DNA from 2 places in the Sporosarcina sp. SAFN-010 genome. Region 2 is predicted to be linked to the other one. Evidence: riboswitches for the same ligand, from Rfam matches in the RefSeq annotation. Region 2 holds a riboswitch; the other holds the start of a gene.
What was found. A riboswitch is a leader RNA that binds a small molecule or an ion and turns the genes downstream of it on or off. The one in region 2 is predicted to bind cobalamin.
Positions count from the first base shown of each region.

Region 1: linked by a shared signal. The riboswitch ahead of metE (5-methyltetrahydropteroyltriglutamate--homocysteine S-methyltransferase) and the one ahead of ACR65F_RS03860 (ABC transporter substrate-binding protein) in region 2 are both predicted to bind cobalamin.

Region 1 is NZ_JBPFDS010000004.1:114,856-121,618, reverse strand. Features, by position in the region: gene metE (5-methyltetrahydropteroyltriglutamate--homocysteine S-methyltransferase) at 1-1,834, opposite strand, end outside; cobalamin riboswitch at 1,980-2,121, opposite strand; gene ric (iron-sulfur cluster repair di-iron protein) at 2,297-2,995, shown strand; gene ACR65F_RS06940 (class I SAM-dependent methyltransferase) at 3,052-3,648, opposite strand; gene ACR65F_RS06935 (class I SAM-dependent methyltransferase) at 3,638-4,255, opposite strand; gene ACR65F_RS06930 (hypothetical protein) at 4,432-5,061, shown strand; gene ACR65F_RS06925 (DUF4179 domain-containing protein) at 5,383-6,669, opposite strand; gene ACR65F_RS06920 (sigma-70 family RNA polymerase sigma factor) at 6,662-6,763, opposite strand, start outside.
Region 2 is NZ_JBPFDS010000002.1:192,177-198,939, reverse strand. Features, by position in the region: gene argS (arginine--tRNA ligase) at 1-1,505, shown strand, start outside; cobalamin riboswitch at 2,518-2,702, shown strand; gene ACR65F_RS03860 (ABC transporter substrate-binding protein) at 2,823-3,830, shown strand; gene ACR65F_RS03855 (FecCD family ABC transporter permease) at 3,842-4,822, shown strand; gene ACR65F_RS03850 (adenosylcobinamide amidohydrolase) at 4,822-6,291, shown strand; gene cbiB (adenosylcobinamide-phosphate synthase CbiB) at 6,279-6,763, shown strand, end outside.

The DNA.
Region 1 (6,763 bases), on a different contig from region 2:
GTGGCAACCCTTCACGAAGTGCGGGTTCGTCTACTTGAATGATTGGAATTCCAGCTGTTTCTAATGCTTCGATTTCTTCACGTAATGCGAGAGCAATCTGATACGTGACGTCTTTACGAGAAATGTCATCCCGGACAAATGACCAATTCAGGATCGTCACTGGACCTGTCAGCATCCCTTTCATCGGCTTATCTGTCAGTGATGCAGCATAGACAGACGCTTCCACTGTTATCGGATTCAGGAATGTTACATCACCATAGATAATTGGTGGTTTAACACAACGTGATCCATAAGAAACAACCCATGCTTTTTCTGTGAATACAAAACCGCCTAGTTTCTCTCCGAAGTATTCCACCATATCCGTCCGCTCGAATTCCCCGTGGACAAATACGTCCAAACCGATTTCTTCTTGAATTTCAATCCACTTCGCGATTTCACTGTGCACGAACTTTTCGTATTGTTCGTCCGTCGATTCGCCCTTACGCCATTTGTTGCGCGTACTGCGAACTTCCGGAGTTTGTGGAAAACTACCAATTGTTGTTGTGGGTAACAGCGGTAATCCTAACGCTTGTTGTTGTTTCTCGCGTCGTTCGGGTGCTGCTGATTTGCGCTTACTGTCTTGCACGCTAATGTTTTCCACTGCTTGACGCAGTTCAGGATGATTACGTGCCGGCAATGCTGCAAGCTTTTCACGGGCAGTTGCACTTTTAGCGATTGATTCTGCAATAGATTGCTTTCCTTCACGTACTCCTTTTACAAGCGTCGTTACTTCCTCGAGTTTTTCATCCGCGAACGCTAGCGCATCTTTGATCGCCGAGTCTAATTTCACTTCCGATTTCAACGTAACCGGTACATGGAGCAGACTGCTAGAAGGCTGAATCCATACGCGGTCTTCCGAAACAGACTCAAGAAGTTCATCCACAAGTTCAGTTTTCGCTTGCAAGTCAGCACGCCAAATATTGCGACCATCGATTACGCCTGCAGCGAGGACCTTATCTTCAGGGAAACTATGCGCTTTCAATTGCGCTAGGTTCTTCTCTTTTCCTGCTACAAAATCTAAGCCAATTCCTGCCACTGGCAACGCAACAACGTCTTCATAATGTTCGACAGCGTCAAAGTAAGTTTGTACAAGAACATTCAATTCTGGTACTTCAATGTTTAGTTGTTTATAGATTTCCGTCACGGCTTGCATTTCATCTTTTGTAATTGATGTAGATAAAATCGGTTCTTCCAGCTGCACCCACTTCGCTCCCGCTTCAGATAACTCACGGAGAACTTGCGTGTATAGTGATATCAACTGAAGTAAGAACGCTGGGACGTCCTTTTCCGCGTATCCCTTTGAAAGCTTCATGAACGTATACGGTCCAATCAAGACAGGTTTTCCGTCTATTCCTAACTTTTCTTTCGCTTCCAAGTAAGCCGTCAACGGTTTGTTCTCTGTCAATTTCAGTTTTCGGGTGCCATATTCCGGAACGATGTAATGATAGTTGGCGTTAAACCATTTCGTCATTTCTGACGCAACGGCATCGTCATTTCCTCGTGCCATTGAGAAATACGTGGATAGCTGAACGTCCTCGCCATCCCATTCGTAACGCTCAGGAATCATCCCGAACATGACTGCTGTATCGAGCATTCTGTCATACAATGTAAACTCCCCAACTGGGATGAGAGCAATTCCTGCATCTTTTTGCTTTTGTAAACGTTCCAACCGAATCTTCTCTACTGTTTCAAGGAATTCTGGCTCTTCAATCTTTCCTCCCCAAAACGCTTCAAGTGCTCGTTTCCATTCGCGATTTTCTCCGATATACGGATACCCGATCGAACTGCTGATAATTGACAAATGATTTCCTCTCCTCTTCTCATATGATAAGCCGTGTTTTTTTGTACAAAAAAAACACTTCTAACGAGGGTCAGAAATGTGGACGCAACATAATAGGTTGCGCGTGCGCATTCTAACACTCCCTATCGACCGTAGGGGATAGCGTCATAGAAACTAGGCAGTTATCTGGCTTCAGCGAAAAGCTGTCACAGTGGCGGGACCGCGCCGGATTGTATTCACCGGCTTCACTTTTAAGATCTAGTCTAACTTTCTACTAAATCACCTATTTCTCTTGCTTTACTATTCGGTTGTCGATTGAACAAACCTATCATAGTTAAATTTTTCTGTCAAATAGAGTATTCCGTTAATTAAGAAGATATTAAAGATGTAGGCATTTCCCCAATATGAAACCGGTTAAAGTTTAAGTAAGATTAGATATGAGAACGATTATCAATTAATCCAATAGGAGGAATTCCATTGTCACAAATAACGCTTGACCAACACGTCTCTGATATTGTCACGGCTATTCCCCAAAGTGCAGATTTGTTCCGTAACTTACGCATCGATTATTGCTGTGGAGGTAAAATTTCATTGCAAGAAGCAGCTGTTCAACGAGAACTAAATCCTGCTGACGTCTTAACACGTGTTCAAGAAATCGAAGAGAAACGAGAATTACGAGAACAGCTGGAGCCTTCCTCCTTTGGAGAGAAAACACTCATTGCTCATATTCAAGAAAAATATCATACAGGTTTGCGCGAAGAACTTCCATTGCTTGCTCCATATGTCACTAAAGTCGCGCGTGTGCACGGAGAAAACCATCCGCATTTGTTGCGTGTTCAAGAAATTTTTAAATTGCTGCGGGCTGAACTAATCGATCATACAGACGATGAAGACCAAAACGTCTTCCCTCTCATCCTTGAATTTTTAGCAAACCCAACACCTGAACTGAAAGAGCAGTTAAAACCACATGTCGCAGAACTTGAACAAGAGCACGATAATGCTGGCCGACTCCTTCACGAACTACGGGAAATCACTAATAATTTCACACCTCCAGAGGAAGCTTGCGGCACGTATCGACTTGTATACGCACGTCTTGAACAGTTCGAAAAAGATACCTTCCAGCATGTACATTTAGAGAATAATGTGTTGTTCGACCGTGTTCGAGAAGCAATTTAATGATGAAAAGCCGGGCACCGTGCAGTAGATAGCACGGTGCCCGGCTTTTGTATTCCTTACTTTTTCCGCCCAACAAATTGAATAACTTGAGACAATCCGCTATGACCCGCGCCTTCTTCGCGCACTACTTCTTTCTTTTCAAAGTGTAAATGCTCCCAATCCGCGAACACATCAAAGTCCGCTGAGTCATACAAATACGTTATGTCTTTGGGGCCTCCCGTGCCATAACCGATTTGCTCTTTGGCATAGACTTCAGTTACAAACAGACCACCTGGTTTAACGGCTTCACGTATTCCTTTCAGTGTCTGCAACCGTAACTCCGGATTAAAATGACCAAATACACAAATGATTGCATCGTACTCATCAGTTGGCCAGTCCGCTTCCTGCAAATCTTGAATCTTTGTTTTCAGCTGAACATCCTTTTCTTTTGCAAGTGCCTGAGCTTTGTCTAATCCGGATTGGGCAAAATCCCAAATCGTTACGTCACAGCCCTGCTCCGCTAGATAGACTGCATTCCTTCCTTCACCTTCAGCAACCGCGAGAACATCAGGCCCGATTGTAAATCGCTCCGTTGCTTCTTGGACGAATGCATTGGCTTCTTTCCCAAATACATAATCTGTCTGATTAAAACGCTCTTGCCATTTATTCATCATGACTCTTCCTTTCTATCGTCCCGTTTTTTCCTTCAATATACAAAAATAACTTCGCATAATATTCTTCAACCTTAGCGACTTCAATCCCCGACTTTTTGATTAAATCCAGCGTATCTCGATTTAGCTGGCACCCATCGCAAATCTTTTCCCATAACGGATTCAAGAGATCTTGTGTTTTACTGAGCAAGACTGGCTCCATCCGGACATGTTCGAAAAATAAAAGCCGTGCTCCCGGTTTACTCACACGTCTAATTTCCGCGAGTGCTTTCATCGGCTCTGGAATTGTACAAAACACAAGCGTGGCAACGACAGTGTCGAACGTATCATCTGCAAATGGCAATGACTCTGCACCGGATTCATGTACCTGAATTGGGACTTGTGCGCTTCGCAGCCGTTCTTCCGCTCGCTTGCTCATTGAGGGGTTGGGTTCAATCGCATCCACTCGAAGAGCATTCTTGTAGTATGGGAAGTTGATCCCTGTTCCTGAGCCTATTTCTAATACCCGTCCTTCTGCTTTCTTAACGAGGTCGATTCTAATTTTTTTAAAAGAGATCTCTTCCAGCGGTTTCATAGCTGCATCATATACTTTTGGAAACCAGGTTCCCATTGACTGAGCCTCCTTCTCTTATTGAATCCCTTTCACAGGTATCTTAATCCGATTCTACACTCTTATGGTAGACAGTACTCTTTTCCATGCTCATTCTCATCATTTCTTCAGCTCTAACTTGGCAACGTCAAATTGGAAATGATAGACTATTAAATAGAGCGATTGGAGGAGAAGACATGTATACAAGTCAAACGATGTCCATTCACCGGGCATTAGCTGAACTCAAAACATTGAACGATCGAATAGCTAAATCGATCCAGGAGGCAGACTTCATCGCAACGGATCGAAAATCTGCACATAAAATCAATGGTCTTTCCATTGAAGATTATGAGAAAACAATTCAAGCAGGTTTTGACAAATCCATGTCTCTTATTGAACGACGCAATCAGATTAAAGAAGCTGTAGTCCAATCCAATGCCGTGACACAAGTAACGGTAGCTGAGGAAACGATGACTGTCGCGAAAGCAATTGAGCGCAAAACATCTATACAGCATGAAGAAAGTTTACTTGCTGCGATGGTATCTGCACGCAGGAAAGCAATTAACCGTCTAACTATGGAAAATGACACGTTGACGCAGCGTTTGGAATCTTACTTGACCGAGATCCTAGGCAAGAAAGAAAACGCAAAAAAGGAAGAAGTTGAACTGCATACGAAATCCTTCATGGAGCGTAACGAGTTTGTTCTTTTTGACCCCTTGAATCTCAACAAACGCATTGACGAATTGGAAGAAAGCATCTCTAATTTTAAAACGGAAGTAGATGCAGTCCTTTCTGAATCGAATGCCGTGACACAAATTTCAATTTAAGCTTCTTGGATTGCATGGGTAATTGAAAACGACATCCACAAGACCCTTCTTTTCCGCGTTTTCTTTGGGACAATAAGTAAAACCGGCCAATCTACTTTAATTACTTTAAACGTATAGTAGTGAAAGCGAACTAAAAGCTTAACGCTCAGCGCTCAAAGCTTTAAAACTTACACGTTAAAGTTCTTACCGTTTAAATCTTAACCGTTAACAGTTAAGTCTCTTTCAAATCTTGGGGATTCAGTTACGGGATTCTTGTGTTGGCCCTTCGTTATCTGCCAAGCTGATTATGCCGTGCAATCCAGAAAAAACCGTTGAGGGAATTTAATTTCCCTCAACGGTTTTCTTATTGCCTATAAGTTGAATGTGTTTTCCATAACTCTTAGCATAGTGTATGCCTTCAATCGAAAGTGTATCCGGCAGTTCATCGCTATTAAAGAGCAAGACTCGCTCATTGTACGTTTCTCCATTTTCACCATCTAGCAGATCCGCCCGTAGTGTGGTGTGAAGAGGTGTGGATTTCCCTTTTGACTGGATGGAGACACCTTCTAATAGGACATCTTGTTCAGTCGCAATCGATACTTGAATACCTTCCTTTGTTTTTTCGATTTTACGAATGATCAGTTCCTTACCATGGATCTCTTCAGATTGTTCATCGTCTCCGGATAATTCAATCGCTTCGTTTAGTGATTGATAACCTACAAATTTGTCTACAACTAACTCTAATGTGTCGATTTCCGTTGGTAACTGGTCATAGTAAATTTCAATATCTGACCCAAAAATTGCTGATTTGGAGCTAGATCCGGTCAATTCAACCGGTTTTCCATTCGCAAGCAATTGAACTCCTCCTCCCCCTAACTGAATACGGTCAAAATTATCCACATTCACTTTTGCTTTTATCGTGGTGCGGCTAGGTGTCGCTGTGATTGAGTCAAACCGGATTGTCCCTTGGTCAACATGGACTTTTTTACGAATTGACTGCTTCAGTTCAGTTTGCATTGCTAGCTTAGGATTATAAGGGAAAGTAATTTCTTCCTGCTCAGTTCCTTCGTTGTATCTATACTCTAACGTTAGTTCTTTAGCAAACGGACTCACTGCTTCGAATGCTTGAATACCCTTAATTTCTGTTCCATCCTCATTCTCAGAAGATGTACCATAAGTCGCAAACGCTTTTGTCCATGAACCGCGAATCATGTCAAAATAAGATTCTTCCACGACCCCTTTTGGATTTTTCACTGTGTAATAGAGAATAGATTGGTTTTCATCTGTCAGTAACCCATCCAAGTACAGTTCAGTTCCATCAGAGAGAATTACCTTTTTCTCAATCGACTGCCCACTTCCTTCTTCATTCAATTGAGCTAGCGTTTCCGTCATTAATTCATCATAACCAAGCAATCTCTTACCATAGTAAGCAAATGCATTGTAGTTATAGCTTACAAAGGAAAGGAACATTATGGCTGCGGCGACAGCTATCCATTTGGGAGCTTTGTTTTTACGTTGCGAAGGTGTTTGTTCTAATGCTAGCCTTAAACGTTCGTTTAATTCCTCAGGAGCTTTATTATTCTTTAAACGCTCATTTTCTTTTTCTAAATACTTTTCCAACTCATTCATTCCATTCACCTCCGAATTGCTCACGCATTTTCTTAAGTCCTTGAAAAATACGGGATTTCACGGTTCCGATTGACACGTTCGTCATGTCGGCAAT
Region 2 (6,763 bases):
CTAAATTAGCGAAAAAGCCTCCGCGTGCGGTTGCAGAAGCAATTCTTGAGAAACTGGATAAAACGGGTACATCCATCGAGTCAATCGACATTGCAGGTCCTGGATTCATGAACATCGTTTTGAAAAAGGATTACCTAGATGATGTTGTAAAAACAGTGATCGACCAATCGGCAGCATACGGTCGCAACGACTCGGGCAAAAATGAAAAAATCCAAGTCGAATTTGTATCAGCAAACCCAACAGGTGACCTGCACTTAGGACATGCTCGCGGTGCGTCACTCGGAGATTCCCTATGCAACATTCTCGACTTTGCAGGTTACGATGTTTCTCGCGAATACTACATTAACGATGCTGGTAAACAAGTAGAAAACTTGGCGTATTCATTAGAAGCACGTTACTTTGAAGAACTTGGACTCGAGAAAAAAATGCCAGAAGACGGTTATCAAGGTCCGGATATTATTCAAATTGCTAAGCAACTCGTCGAAGAAAACGGCGACAAGTTCGTTCACGTGTCCGAGGAAGAGCGCTATGCATTCTTCCGTGAATTCGGTTTGAAAATAGAGCTTGGCAAATTACAACAAGACTTAGCAGACTTCCGCGTGCCATTTGACGTCTGGTTCTCAGAGACATCCCTATACAAAGATGGCAAAATCGACGTAGCATTGAACAAGCTGCGCGAAAACGGTCACGTCTTTGAAGAAGAGGGCGCCACATGGTTCCGCTCGACTGAGTTTGGTGACGACAAAGACCGCGTACTCATTAAAAACGACGGCTCGTACACGTATTTGATGCCAGATATCGCCTACCACGAAGACAAATTGAATCGCGGATTCGATAAGCTCATCAACATATGGGGTGCAGACCACCACGGATACATTCCACGTATGAAAGCGGCAATTCAAGCACTTGGTTATGACCGCGAGACGTTAGAAGTGGAAGTTGCGCAAATGGTACAGCTCTATAAAGATGGTGAAAAGTTCAAGATGAGTAAACGTACTGGTAAAGCCGTTACACTTCGTGAACTCGTTGAATTGGTCGGTTTAGACGCAGCACGTTACTTCTTCGCAATGCGTTCAGGTGATGCACAAATGGACTTTGACTTGGATCTAGCCGTTTCTAAATCCAATGAAAATCCGGTGTATTACGCGCAATACGCACACGCTCGAATCTCTTCGATTTTACGTGCAGCTGAAGAAAAAGGTGTATCTGCATCTGTTGCCAACGTATCGTTGTTGAAAGCGGAAAAGGAAATCGATTTGATCAAAAAAATCGGGGACTTCCCACAACTCGTCAGCGACGCAGCGCGCCTCCGCGCACCGCACCGCATCACGACATATATTCAAGAACTCGCATCCACATTCCATAGTTTCTACAATGCGGAAAAAGTGTTGGATGATGAGAATCGTGAGCTATCTGAAGCACGCCTAGCGCTGATCACAGCAGCTCGCACAACGATTGCCAATGCCTTGAAACTCGTTGGCGTCGCAGCACCAGAACGTATGTAAATTTCTACTTCAAGCCCTCCAGTATACGTGGAGGGCTTTTTTGTGTGAACAAAAACAAGCGAAGCGCACCCGGATAATTCCTTAAACTAGGTTGAATTGTGTGCCGATGCCGATTAATTCGCTGATAATGCCGATTCCTCTAAGCCGGCAAGCTACAGTTTTGAAACAAGCGAAGCGCAGCCAATAAATCCCTTAAACCACGTTGAATTGTGTCCCGGTGCCGATTAATTCGCCGATAATGCCGATACTTGGCTCGAAAGTTCCGATTCCCCTCGCCATAATGCCGATTCATGCCACGAACTTGCCGATACTTGTTGGCATAGAGCCGATTCCTTTAAGCCGGCAAGCTACAGTTTTGAAACAAGCGAAGCGCACCCAATAAATCCCTTAAACCACGTTGAATTGTGTGCCGATGCCGATTAATTCGCCGATAATGCCGATACTTGGCTCGAAAGTTCCGATTCCCCTCGCCGTAGTGCCGATTCATGCCACGAACTTGCCGATACTTGTTGGCATAGAGCCGATTCCTCTAAGCCGGCAAGCTACAGTTTAGAAACAAGCGAAGCGCAGCCAATAAATCCCTTAAACCACGTTGAATTGTGTCCCGATGCCGATTAATTCGCCGATAATGCCGATTATTAGCTCGAAAGTTCCGATTCCCCTCGACATAATGCCGATTCAAGCCACGAACTTGCCGATACTTGTTGCCATAATGCCGATTCCACTAAGCCGGCAAGCTACAGTTTAGAAACAAGCGAAGCGCCCCCAATAAATCCCTTAGACTACGTTGAATTGTGTCCCGTTATCGAGAAACTTCGCTAAGTGATGGAGAAATGACCATATGTGTCGGAGAACTCAGCCTGAGTGTTCGAGAAACCCCCGTCAGTGTAGGACAAATCGCCATGAGTGTCGTCCAACTCAAAACTTCCACCATCCACACAACATGACAATATTCGCCAGCACCCTCTCGACATTTCCAGACACTTCTGTATAATAGGAATGTATCAAATTACATAACAAACACGAAAAAGGTGCCTTGAGCAATCGGGGTTAAAAGGGAAGCCGGTTTCAATCCGGCGCGGTCCCGCCACTGTACGTGCTAGCTTATCTGCCAAAGCCCCCGGAAAAACTTTCGGGAAGGCGCGCAATGAGCGTCAAAGCACAAGCCAGGAGACCTGCCTATTTTCGGTAATCACCCGAGATCTACGAGGATAGACATGGTGAAATTTGGCGAAGTCCGCCTCATTTCCAATGCGCTCATCCTCCATATACACAATGGGGGATTTTTGTTTGGACAAAATAGGGGGAAAACAAATCATGAAAAAAATGTGGCAACTGTGGCTTACAGCCGTACTTGCTGTCCTGCTTCTAACCGCTTGTGGTGGAGCAGACGACAACAAAGACAAAGGAACAGATAACAACGCAGCAACAACTGAGCAGTCCGACAAAGAAAACGGATCCGATTCAGAAGCAAGTGAAGATGCCGACGCCGCTACCTTCCCAATGACAATAAAAGATGCTACTGGCGTAGAAATCACACTTGAAAAAGCACCAGAAACAATCATTTCTACACTTCCAAGCAACACGGAAATTCTCTTTGCACTTGGACTCGACGACGAAATCGTTGCAGTCGATGATTATTCAGATTTCCCGGAAGACGCAACACAAAAAGAAAAAATCGGTGACATGAACCTCAATATCGAAAAAATCATCTCTATGAATCCAGAAATGGTATTCGGACACGAAATGTCACTTCCTGGTTCTGAAGCTGGTTACCAACAAATCCGCGATGCTGGAATTCCCGTTTACATCGTGAAAAATGCGATGAACTTCGACGAAACGTACAGCACAATCGAAGCAATTGGCGAAGCAACTGGCAAATCAGAAGAAGCGACAAAAGTCGTTGAAGACATGAAAGCGAAAGTCGAGGAAGTCGTTGCGAAAACTGCCGACATTGAAACTCCTAAACGTGTCATTGTAGAAACATCTGACGTACCTGAAATCTACGTACCTGGTAAAAATACATTCATGCAAGAAATCCTCGACAAGATTGGCGCTGAAAACGTCGTGACAGAAGAAGGATGGATCATGATTAGCCCTGAAGAAATCGTTAAACAAAATCCGGACGTCATGGTCATCATGCATGACTACACACCTGACGTTATCAACAGCGTCAAAAAGCGTGACGGCTTCGCTGACATTACAGCTGTCAAAGAAGACCAAGTTGTACAAGTCGACTCAAACTTAACTAGCCGAACAGGTCCACGTCTTGCTGAAGGACTTGAAGAAGTCGCAAAAGCAGTCTATCCTGAGGCATTTAAGTGAGAAAACCACTGATCGCCTACATCGTTTCAGCTGCCGTCCTTTTAACGGCAGTTGGTCTCGGTGTATCTATCGGATCTGTCCACGTGCCGATCAGCACATTATGGAACCAAGGAGCAGATACGACGGCGACCAATATTTTATGGAAAATCAGAATGCCGCGCGTCATCCTAGCTGGACTCGTCGGTGCGTCACTTGCCATTGCTGGTGCTGCATTCCAAGGGTTACTTAAAAACCCGCTTGCAGATCCATACACCCTCGGAGTGTCATCCGGCGCCTCTGTAGGTGCTGTGATGACACTCTTTTTTGGCATTAGCATTCCATTCCTTGGTCTCTACACACTCCCTGTTTTCAGTATGGTGGGTGCCGCAATTACGATGTTTGTCGTTCTCGGATTCGCCAAACTCGTCGATCGCGGTCTCAACATGGAAACCATCATTTTAACTGGGATCATTTTCGGCTCATTCCTCGGCTCCGTACTATCACTAATGATTGCGCTTACAGGTGAAGAGTTGCGTCAAATCATTAGCTGGCTACTCGGCAGTGTTTCGATGAAAGGCTGGAATTACATCAACATGATTCTCCCGTACACCATCATTGGTTCGTTTCTTCTATGGATGAACCGCAGAGAGCTAAACGCGATGCTATTCGGGGAAGACCGGGCGAAGCACTTAGGCGTGGACGTCAAACGACGAAAACTCGTCATCTTAATCGGGGGCTCGATCCTAACGGGTGCAGCAGTATCCGTTTCCGGTACAATCGGTTTCGTAGGACTCGTCGTACCCCATATGACACGCCTACTTTGGGGATCTGACCATCGTCATCTACTCACACTATCGTTCATGAATGGGGCAACGTTACTCATCATTTGTGACCTCATTGCCCGTACGATTATTTCGCCGACAGAACTACCCGTTGGCGTCATCACCGCATTCATCGGCGCGCCGGTATTTGCATTTATCTTTTATCGACAACGGAAAGGGGGGACTGCGTGATGTTGCACGTACAAGGGTTAACTGGTGGATATGGCAAAGAACTAATCGTAAAAAACGTGTCATTCGACGTACAACCTGGGGAAATACTTGGCATTCTCGGACCAAACGGAAGTGGGAAATCGACACTTCTAAAAATGATTTCAGGCATCCTACCGAAACAAGCAGGAACCGTTAAAATCGCGGACAGAGATGCAGATAGTTACTCACCTAAAGAATTTGCACGCAACGTTGCAGTACTTCCACAAATGCACGCACATGCATTTTCGCATACTGTCAAGGCAACTGTTGAACTCGGGCGCTACCCGTACCAAACGGGGCTGTTCTCCTCGTGGACAGCTGAAGACGAAGAAGCTGTAACCCATGCAATGGAACGTACAGGTGTTACACGCTATGAAAACACTCTGATCGAATCGTTATCAGGAGGAGAACAGCAGCGAGTCTTTGTCGCGCAAGCTTTAGCTCAGCAAGCCCCGCTTTTGTTGTTGGATGAACCCACAAACCATCTGGACATCGCGTATCAGCAACAATTGCTCGACACCGTCAGAAGTCTCGCAGTAGACGAAGGGAAAACCGTCGTTTCCGTCTTCCATGATGTCAACTTAGCGGCGCTCTATTGCGACCGATTACTCCTCATGGAAAACGGCGAAATCGCAAAAATCGGTTCGCCGCAAGACGTCGTGCGGGAATCGATTATCCATTCCGTCTACAAAGCTGCTGTCAAAACGCAAGCCCATCCGGAATTACCAAAACCACAAATGACGTTGTTACCATCCATGAATGGTAGTGTAGAAGCGCCTCTCGTTGTGGATGAAACCCAGTTCACCGTCACAGCAGATAGCGTGCAATTTCACGCACCACAATCACTTAAAACGGTTTCATCCGCGGTACATAATCCGGGAACTGGCTGGTACACAACGTTCGTCAATCGCCATGTCGATGCAAATTATGATTGCGATGACGTGAAAAAGGAAATGGAAGACTATCTTGAAAAACGGGGTCATCACCTAACGGATACAGTCGGCATGATGACTGCTGTCCAAACACTACACGCTGAAATTGCTAGTTTTGCAGATGAAGGAATTTCAATCGTCATCGCTGTCACAGCAGGCGTCGGAAATGCAGTCGACGTCTCAAAAGCACGAGAAAGGGAAGCGCGTGTCGGCACCATTAACACTTGGATTATCGTCAACGGTCGGCTTTCCGATGAGGCATTCATCCAAGCGATGATTACCTCAACTGAAGCGAAAACACGTGCGCTTCAGACGGAAAAGGTGCTTGATCCGCTAACGGGAACTCAAGCAACTGGAACGTCGACGGATAGTTTACTCGTTGCAGCAACACAAATAGGACCAGAACTCCCTTATGCAGGACCCATCACACCACTCGGTAAATTGATCGGGACTGGGGTCTATGAATGCACGATCCGCGCCATCCAGACTTACAAGGAGGCGAAGGGATGGAAGGGCTGATTTTAGCGCATCTACTCGCCGTCACACTCGGATTCTATCTAGACCAGCTCATCGGTGATCCCCCAAACTGGCCACACCCTGTTCGTTGGCTCGGAACGTATGTCACGAAACTCACAAACTTGCTGAACAAAGGGAGCAAACGCACTGCGAAAGGGGCTGTCCTGCTAGTTCTTGTCGTATTGCCGACATTCTTACTCTTTGCAATCTTGACAGTCGCAGCTTATTGGTGGCATCCAGCAGTCGGTGTTGCAACTGAAAGTATATTCATCGCAATCGGTCTCGCCCAAAAAAGTTTGCGCACCGCAGCGCTCGACGTATCAATGCCCCTTGAAGCAGGCGACATGAAAGAAGCGCGCAAAAAGTTGTCGTGGATCGTAGGAAGAGATACGCATGAATTGAACGAATCCGAAGTCACGCGAGGCGTCGTAGAAACGGTCTCAGAAAACATCTCGGATGGTGTCACTGCGCCCCT